DNA from 2 places in the Pilosibacter fragilis genome. Region 2 is predicted to be linked to the other one. Evidence: riboswitches for the same ligand, from Rfam matches in the RefSeq annotation. Region 2 holds a riboswitch; the other holds the start of a gene.

Region 1 (4,543 bases), on a different contig from region 2:
CTGGTCATCTGTCACGAGAATGATCTTTCCCGCCCGCAGATCTTCGATTGCTTCTTCGATTGTGTTGTATTGCTCGTTCATATTTTCCTGCCTTTCCAGAGCCTTTTATTAAAAGTTTTCTTTCAGCAGGATTCCTACTGCTGAAACTTTAACCGCTTTGATCTCATATTTTCTGGATGTTTCTAAATATCTTCAAAGCATCTGTTTTAAAATCCATATTTCTGAAGGAACTCCATGCTGAGACCGGAATTTCCTTTCGTGCTGTCCCCGGCATCCTTGCCGTCCTCCGCTTTTCCCCGGTATGCACCGGAATTTCTTCCGATATCCACAAATTTCTGAATATATTTCCCCACAATGTCGTTTTCCAGATTGACCGGATCCCCCGCTTTTTTCTTCAAAAGCGTTGTCTCCTCGCCGGTATGTGGGATCACCGACACTGAAAAGTTCCGCTTTGTCACCGCCGCCACCGTGAGGCTGATCCCGTCGATGCAGATTGAACCTTTTTCCACGATCAGATCCAGGATCTTATCCGCACATGCGATCGTGACCCAGACTGCATTCTCTTCCCGTCTCATCGATTCGATCTGACCGGTTCCGTCAATGTGACCGGAAACAATATGACCGCCGAACCGGCCGTCTGCCGCCATGGCCCGCTCCAGATTTACATAACTTCCATCCTGCAGTGCTCCGAGGCTGCTTCTCCTCACTGTCTCCGCCATCACGTCGGCGGAAAACTCGTTATTTTTCATATTCGTGACCGTAAGGCAGACACCATTGACCGCGATGCTGTCACCGATCTTTGTTCCTTCCAGGACTTTTTTCGCTTTTACCGTCAGCGTGCCGGAATTTCCGCGCAGGGAAAGTGCCTTCACCTGTCCGAGTTCTTCTACGATCCCTGTAAACATGCCCTTACTTCCTTTCCCATTTTCAATCTACCGAATATCTGAGCATCAGATCATCCCCGATCGTCTCCATCTGTCTCAACGTCAGCTTCACAGCTTCCGCCGGATGCGCCACACCGATCCCGGAAACCGGAGTCTTCGCACCGGCACCGCCGAAAATCTTCGGAGCGATAAACGCGCAGATCTCGTTTACGATCCCGGCTGACAGCGCCGCGTCATTTAAGGTACCTCCGCCCTCTAAAAGCACGCTGTCGATGCCCTGTTTTCCGAGATATTCCATAAGCTTCCCAAGATCCACACGCCCGTCTGCGTCCGGAACCGACACAGTCTCCACGCCGGCCGCGTGAAGCTGTTCCGCTTTCTTTTCCGCTTCTTTACAGCCTTCCCCGGAATGCTCCCCCGCATACGCTACGATGGTCCGGTACTCCTTTGCCGTCTTCACGATCTGTGAATCCATCGGGATTCGGAGTCCGCTGTCGCAGATGATCCGCACCGGACTCTTCAGCCCGGGGATCCGGACGTTTAACATCGGATCGTCTGCCAGGACCGTGCCGATCCCAGCCATGATCCCCATATACTGGTGGCGCAGCTCCTGCACCTTTTTCCTTGCGCTTTCTCCTGTGATCCACTTGGAGTCGCCGGTCCGCGCAGCGATCTTTCCGTCCGCCGTCATGGCGTATTTCATGACCACATAGGGGGTTTTCTTTGTGATGTAATGAAAGAATACCGGATTTAACGCATCGCATTCCTCCCGCATAAAGTCCTCTTCCACCCGGACTCCCGCTGCTCTTAGGATCGCCGCTCCTTTTCCTGCTACCAGGGGATTCGGATCTCTTGAACCGATCACAACTCTTGCGATCTTCTGCTCGAGGATCGCCTCCGTGCAGGGCGGTGTCTTTCCGTAATGGCAGCACGGCTCCAACGTCACATAGAGTGTCGCGCCCTCCGCACTTTCCGTGAGCGATGCAATGGCGTTTCGCTCCGCGTGAAGTTTTCCGCACCGCTCATGATAACCTTCCCCTATGATCCTTCCATTTTTCACGATCACAGCTCCCACGAGGGGATTCGGGCTCGTCCAGCCAAGTCCCCCCTTTGCAAGCTCAATGGCCCGCAGCATATAATCCCGGTCCGTCATCTTTTTCACTCCTCTTTCCGCAAACCTGCCTTACAGGCGCAATCAGAAAGTTCCATAGGAATTTTCTGTTAAAAAACCTGTAAAGTAGATGCCTACAGGGTTTTCCATATTCGGTCCGTTGTTTCATCCGGAAATATAAATTTCCGTTATTCCCAGCTTTTCCCGGATCCTTTTCATTAAAAAAGCCCTGAAACAGTTTCCTATTCCAGAGCTACTGATCCGATCTTCCGTGATCCGGAATTCCTCGATCCCGTCCTCTTTTTCGAGTACCGGATCACTTCCGCATATCACAAACAAACCTGAAATTCTTCTTTCATCCAGACTATACTGTCGGCCCCGGAATCTCACCGGATCATGCCTCTCGGCTCGCGGGCTTTACCGCCGGTAGGGACTTGCACCCTGCCCTGAAGACTTATTATTGAATTGTCCTATCGCTGACCGTCATATTCATCAGCGGTTGTTTACAATATACTCCTGTATTTTAAATTTGTAAAGTGTTTTTAACAGGAATTTTTGTCATCCGGGCTTATCTAAAATTTATGTAAAATCGATGCAGGGGATCCTTTTGCTCAAAATCCTTGCAATGTGCTTGATTTTCCAGTATACTTGATATATTAAGCACTGCTATTTTCACAGCATAAGGAGGAAATTCCATGTTCAACTTTAATTTCTATACCCCGACCCGTGTCGTATTCGGAAAAGAAACCGAATACCGGATCGGAAAGCTTGTAAAAAATGTAAACTGTAAAAAAGTCCTGCTCCACTACGGAGGCGGCAGCGTGATCCGCTCCGGTCTTCTCGGACGCATTAAAGAGTCTTTGGACGCGTCCGGAGTCAGCTATGTGGAACTTGGCGGTGTTGTCCCAAACCCACGTCTTTCCTTAGTCCGCGAGGGAATCGAGCTCTGCAGAAAGGAGGGCGTTGATTTTCTTCTGGCGGTAGGCGGCGGAAGTGTCATCGACTCCGCAAAAGCCATCGGTTACGGTCTCGCGAACGACGGTGACGTCTGGGATTTCTATGAACACGCCCGTCAGGCATCCGCATGCCTTCCGATCGGCGTTGTTCTGACCATCGCTGCTTCCGGAAGTGAGATGAGCAACAGCTCTGTTATCACAAACGATGAAACACTGGAAAAACGCGGCTACAACAATGATATCTCCCGCCCTGTATTCGCTGTCATGAACCCGGAGATCACAATGACTCTCCCGCCATACCAGACAGCCTGCGGCTGCACCGATATTCTGATGCATACCATGGAGCGCTATTTCACAAACGGCGGAAATATGGAAATCACCGATGCCATTGCGGAAGGTCTTATGCGCACCGTGATCACGAACGCGAAGATCCTTGTGGACGATCCAGACAACTATGACGCGAGAGCCGAGGTGATGTGGTCCGGAAGTCTCTCCCACAACGGCCTCACCGGCTGCGGAAACGACGGCGGAGACTTCGCCTCCCACCTCTTAGAGCATGAGATCGGCGGAATGTTCGACGTTGCCCACGGTGCGGGCCTTGCGGCGATCTGGGGCAGCTGGGCGAGATATGTGATCGATAACTGCACTCCGCGTTTTGCGAAATTCGCAGTGAATGTCATGGGTGTTGAACCTGGAAAAGATGACATGGAGACGGGTTTAAAGGGGATCGAGGCCATGGAAGACTTCTACCGTGCCATCAGTATGCCGACAAACTTAAAGGAACTCGGCATCGATCCGACAGAAGAACAGCTTGAGACTATGGCGAAAAACGCGAGAATCGCTGCAGGCGGCCCGAAGGGATCCGCGAAGAAGCTGGAAGCGGAAGATATGCTTAAGATCTATCAGATGGCTGCAGGAAAATAGCAGAAATCTATCAAAATTATATGAAGAAAACCGGGATGCCGCCTATCTGCGCAGCATCCCGGTTTTCATATAATACCATGAATCCTTGTTTTTTTTTAAAAAACGTGCCTTGGCACATTCTCGCGCCTCGCGCGGTCGCTTGCGACAATCTACATCTTCGCGTGAGTGCACATCTTTCGAATTCCTCGGAATTTCCTGTTACATAAAATAAGACTGCCGTCCAGCATAAGCCTACTGATACGGCAGTCAATTTTTTCATCTACACGTAATCTCTGACCAGAAAGACCGGCTTGATCGCCATGATCTCATCGAATTCCTCCTGGGTGACGGATACATCCGCGTTGGTCTTTTTCAGATCATTTTTTACAACGTCAAACGCGTCCTCCACAGACTCGGCGCGCCCCTCACGGACAGCACGCTGCATCCGCTCTACGGTCACCGGATGAAGGTAACAGGCCGGAACCGGAAGTCCGAGATGGAGGCTGTCCACATACCCCGTAACGGCTTTTTCCGCCGCCGCAAGACGTTTTTCGATGGCTTTCCGGTTATTCGTACTCGTCGGCATGACATTCGCTCCGGAGAACAGGAAGATCGCCGCCATTCCAAAGAGGACAAAGTATACGGCAAACGCGTCATGGTTCATAAAGGACAATACGCCGTATACAAGC
Region 2 (4,543 bases):
TTGCCGCTTCCTCATTCAACGCGTTGGCACCAAGGCCGTAAACGGTCTCCGTCGGGAACGCCACGAGACCGCCGTTTTTCAAGATCTCAGCCGCCTCTAAAAGCCCTGGATTCTTTTCCAGCGTCTCTCTTGTCTTCTCTTCCTCTTTGATACGAACTACTTTTGTATTCATGTTCTGCACTCTCGATTCTATTACTCAAATGTCCAGAAAACCTGTGTTTCTTCTATACGGTTTCCCATTTTTACGCTCATGCGGCGGTATCGCTGTGGCCTGCCGCGTAATGATAAAGGTGCTGCATAAAACCGCAGCACCTTACTTTGTTCAATTGCGTATTCAGTTTAGCACATGAAAGTTATGGTTGCAACAGATTTCCGGCGGATTTACAGGCTTTTCCGGCATCGTTTCCATTCATTTCAATTTTTCTGTTCTTCTTAATATTGCTGTAATAATGATCTGTCCACCGGTTTCTCAGCACTTTTTCACTATTTTCTGAAACAGTGCCTTAGTCTTTCCACTTTCTGATCTCTTTCAGCCCTGAAAGGATCGACTCCACAAAGCTGTCGTAGATCTGGTTGCCCTTCTCCGCCGTCGCCCCGCTTGGATCGCCGCCGATTCCGATGGGCTTTCCGTCCTCGGTCTCCCACTCTTCTGAAACCCAGCCAAGAGTGATCGGGCCATATACGGTGAATGTCTTGTTTCCCATGAACTTTCTCGGGATTCCCGCCTCGGAGGTCTCCAGCTTTACTGTCTCCGGGCGCTCCGCGAGAACCATGGATGTCTCCATCTCACCGCCGTGGAAATCCCAGATATTTCCAGGTGTCACAGTGTCTTTTACCGCCTGGTTTCCGAAGAATGCGCCACAGTTGATGATAAATATGGCGATTCCGAGCTCACTTCTTACCTCCCTGCTTAAGACCTGGATGATCGGGGAGTTTCCGCCGTGGCAGTTCAAGATTGCGATCTTCCTGAATCCGTGATGCGCCAGGCCTTTGCAGATGTCGTAGAGAACATGATAAAAGGTATCCGGCTTTAAGGTGACAGAACCGCAGAAGTTCACATGTTCCGTGCTGAGTCCCACCGGGATCAGCGGAAAGATCAGCATCGGATAGTCCGGGATCTCCCGGTCTAAGGCCTCTTTGATCCGTCTCGCCGTTCCCTCCGCGATGATCTCGTCTGTACCCAGCGGACACTGGTTTCCGTGCTGTTCCAACGCTCCCACCGGGATCATGACCACCGTCTCGTCCTTGTCGACCTGTTCCATTTCCAGTCTTGTCAGTTCATTATAATATCTTACCATTTTATTTTCTCCGTTTCTTAAGTCATTGCCGCTTCACTATCTCATTTCGGTCGTTATCCGTCAAGTACTGCTGCCACCTGCCAGCGCTCACTTTTGTGCCTGCGCAGGCTTTTGCTCACTTCTCACATAAATTGTAAGTCCCCCGAGGCAGACACGGCTTTTGCCGTCTCTATCCCGGGGGAATCTCCCATTTCAGGTGTTATGCCGCCGTATTTTCAGTTTTCTTTTCTCTGTGAACCCCTGCATGGATGATCACGCTGACATGCTTATATACAAGTGCTGTTACGATCGCATTCAGTCCGCATTTTACAAGGTTGAACGGAACGATCATGAAGATCGCGAATGTATACAGGTTTGTAACTGCCGGGTTGATCTTTGTTCCCATTGCGATGATGTTCTCGATTCCGCCGAAAGCAACTTTTGCGTAGAACGGAAGTGTGATCGCGCAGTTTACGAATACAGCGCCGACGATAGCACAGATGACACCGGCGGCGAGAGCGACCATAGCGGTCTTTTTCGTTTTATGTCTGCGGTAGATCAGGGCAGCCGGTACGGAGAACATGCAGCTTCCAATGATGTTTCCGAGCTCGCCGACATAGTAAGTGCTTGTTCCGTTTAAGAGCAGCTTTAAGAGGTTCTTAACGATCGCGATCAGAGCTGCCTGGGCCGGTCCCATGGCAAAGCCGCCGATCAGTACCGGGAGCTCCGCGAAGTCCAGCTTGTAAAACGGCGGTGCAAACGGAACCGCCACCTGGATCGTCTCCAATACGGCTGCGAGTGCGCTGAACATGGCGATCAGCACGAGATTTCTGACACTTAATACTTTGTTCTGGTTCATAATGTCCCTCCTTGTACTTGTTGTTCTTCTGTTACAAGGAATTGCTGTGCAGGATTGCCGGCTCACACGGACTCGTGGGGATGATTCCCTGTCCATGTAAATAAAAAGACCCCGGACCATTGAAAAAGTCCGGGGCTTGAATGAACTACTCCTGTCATACAATTTCTTCTCTCATCCAGACTATACTGTCGGTTTTGGAATCTCACCAAATCAGCTGCTTTCGCAGGTCGCGGACTATACCGCCGGTGGGGAATCGCACCCCGCCCCGAAGAACGATATTTATTTGTTCGTTAACAGAATATCACATTTTGCTTCATACTGCAATATTTTTTATTCTTAGCGGAAATGTCCATAAGACTGTCCTGCCGCCATGCCACCGCGGAGCTCTGCCATCTCGCTGACTGTCACGAGCTGGTAACCTCTTCTCGTGAGTTCAGGAATCAGCGTCTCTGCCGCAATGACGCTCTGCTCATAGAGGTCATGCATCAGGATGATATCTCCATCCTGCACCTGTCTGAGAACTGTGTCGATGGTGTGCTGCGCGTTTCTCGTCTTCCAGTCCAGGGTATCCACGGACCAGATGATGGACGGCATTCCAGCCTTTGCGAGAACCGCCTTACTGGCATCATTGATCTTTCCTCCCGGCGGGCGGACACCTTTCGGCGCGTTTCCGCCTGCTGCCACAATGGCATCGCGTGTCTGATTTAAGCTCTGTAATATCTCTCCCTCAGACATTCCTGTCAGATATGTATGTGCCCAGGTATGGCTGTCTGTCTCGCATCCGAGATCCGCCATGCGCTTTACGGTAGACGCATAGGACGCAACTCGGTTGCCCACCATGAAGAATGTGGCTCTTCCGCCGTTCGCTTCCAGGGAATCCAGGATCCGGGGCGTATACTTCGACGGACCGTCATCAAAGGTCAGGGCAACCATCGGTCTTGTCGGGTCAACGCTCTTTCCATTCGGGCCTTCCGGTACCTCCGCACCTTTTCCCGTCACCGTTACCCAGAGACCATCCACACGGAGTCCCTGTCCTTCGGTTCCCGCAGTCTCCCCGTTCTTCACCGGAGTTGTCCAGGAGCCATTCTGATATACAGAGTAATAAACATCATAATTCTCCGCAAGCTGTCCGGTAAATGCCATGCGGACCGCTTCTAACGGCATATCTGTCTCGGTGCTTCCATTCGGAGTCATATTTTCCTGCCAGGAAAGCCATCCGCTTCCGCTTAAGTTCACCTGGTAAGAAAGCGTGCCGCTCATTCCCTCAGGTTGTCCCTGAAGGCTGGCGCGGATCGCCGTCACATAGCTTCCGGTTCCAGCACGCGCTGTTTTGCTGTCACCATGATACCCACTCCAACCGGTTCCATGCTCATAAATTCCGTAAACTGCGCCCATATCCGCCGCATATGCCGGATCACCGGTGATTCCCACCGATGCAGCGCAGATCAATACAGCCGCCAGCACCGTGCGGACTGCCTGTCTGATCTTCTTCCAATCCATAAGTTCCCCTCTTTTCCCAGTGATCTTCTCACCATATTGATCGTATTTGTAACTGTTCCATACCTTCGCAGCTACTCGTGACCATATTTTAACATGAAACCGCGAATAAAGGTACCTTTTCGGGACCTTTTTCACAAACTTCAGAAAAACGTCAGAATTATAACGAAAGCTACCAGAATTTCATTTTAACACTTGCGCACATCATAGCGCAAGCTTGCCTGATCTTCATTTTTTTTATATAATAAAGTAGTATGACTTACAGGGGTTATTTATCGAAAGGAGTAACAAAAACATGATTCAAAATCTGAATGAGGAATTATTTTCTTTTATCAAAAAGAGCCCGACCGGTTTCCATGCTGTTCATGAACTGGCAAACTACCTGACCGAGGCAGGCTTCGAGCGCCTCGCTGAGGGCAATACCTGGAATCTTGCTGAGGGCGGAAAGTATTTCGTAACCCGCAACCAGTCCGCGATCATCGCATTCAAGGTATCCCGCAAGGATTATTCCGGCTTCCATATCGCGGCAAGCCACAGCGACTCCCCGACCTTAAAGATCAAAGAGTCTTCTGAGATGAACATCGAGAACCAGTATGTAAAATTAAATGTTGAGAAGTACGGCGGAATGCTCTGCGCACCGTGGTTCGACAGACCTCTCTCCGTTGCAGGACGCATTATCGTAAAAGACGGCAACCGTCTCACAACAAAACTGATCAACGTTGACCGTGATCTTCTCATGATCCCGAACCTCGCAATCCATATGAACCGTGAAGTAAACGACGGTTACAAGTACAACATCCAGAAAGATATGCTTCCATTATACCGCATGAGCAATTCCGGAAAGGCATTCAAAGAGATGATCGCTGAGGAGGCAGGCGTCTCCGTTGACCAGATCAAAGGAATGGACCTC

The links. Region 2 has a riboswitch for FMN ahead of ABCW45_RS06675 (ECF transporter S component). Riboswitches for the same ligand answer to the same signal wherever they lie in the genome.
Region 1: another riboswitch for FMN. It lies ahead of ribD (bifunctional diaminohydroxyphosphoribosylaminopyrimidine deaminase/5-amino-6-(5-phosphoribosylamino)uracil reductase RibD); the one in region 2 lies ahead of ABCW45_RS06675 (ECF transporter S component).

The regions. Positions count from the first base shown of each region.
Region 1 covers NZ_JAVYJB010000004.1:45,695-50,237, reverse strand. The annotation lists gene ABCW45_RS04640 (bifunctional 3,4-dihydroxy-2-butanone-4-phosphate synthase/GTP cyclohydrolase II) at 1-81, opposite strand, end outside; gene ribE (riboflavin synthase) at 207-905, opposite strand; gene ribD (bifunctional diaminohydroxyphosphoribosylaminopyrimidine deaminase/5-amino-6-(5-phosphoribosylamino)uracil reductase RibD) at 928-2,037, opposite strand; FMN riboswitch at 2,339-2,453, opposite strand; gene ABCW45_RS04625 (iron-containing alcohol dehydrogenase) at 2,691-3,875, shown strand; gene ABCW45_RS04620 (ATPase P) at 4,135-4,543, opposite strand, start outside.
Region 2 covers NZ_JAVYJB010000005.1:196,866-201,408, reverse strand. The annotation lists gene ABCW45_RS06685 (L-threonylcarbamoyladenylate synthase) at 1-172, opposite strand, end outside; gene ABCW45_RS06680 (creatininase family protein) at 504-1,298, opposite strand; gene ABCW45_RS06675 (ECF transporter S component) at 1,498-2,136, opposite strand; FMN riboswitch at 2,296-2,413, opposite strand; gene ABCW45_RS06670 (polysaccharide deacetylase family protein) at 2,473-3,636, opposite strand; gene ABCW45_RS06665 (M18 family aminopeptidase) at 3,929-4,543, shown strand, end outside.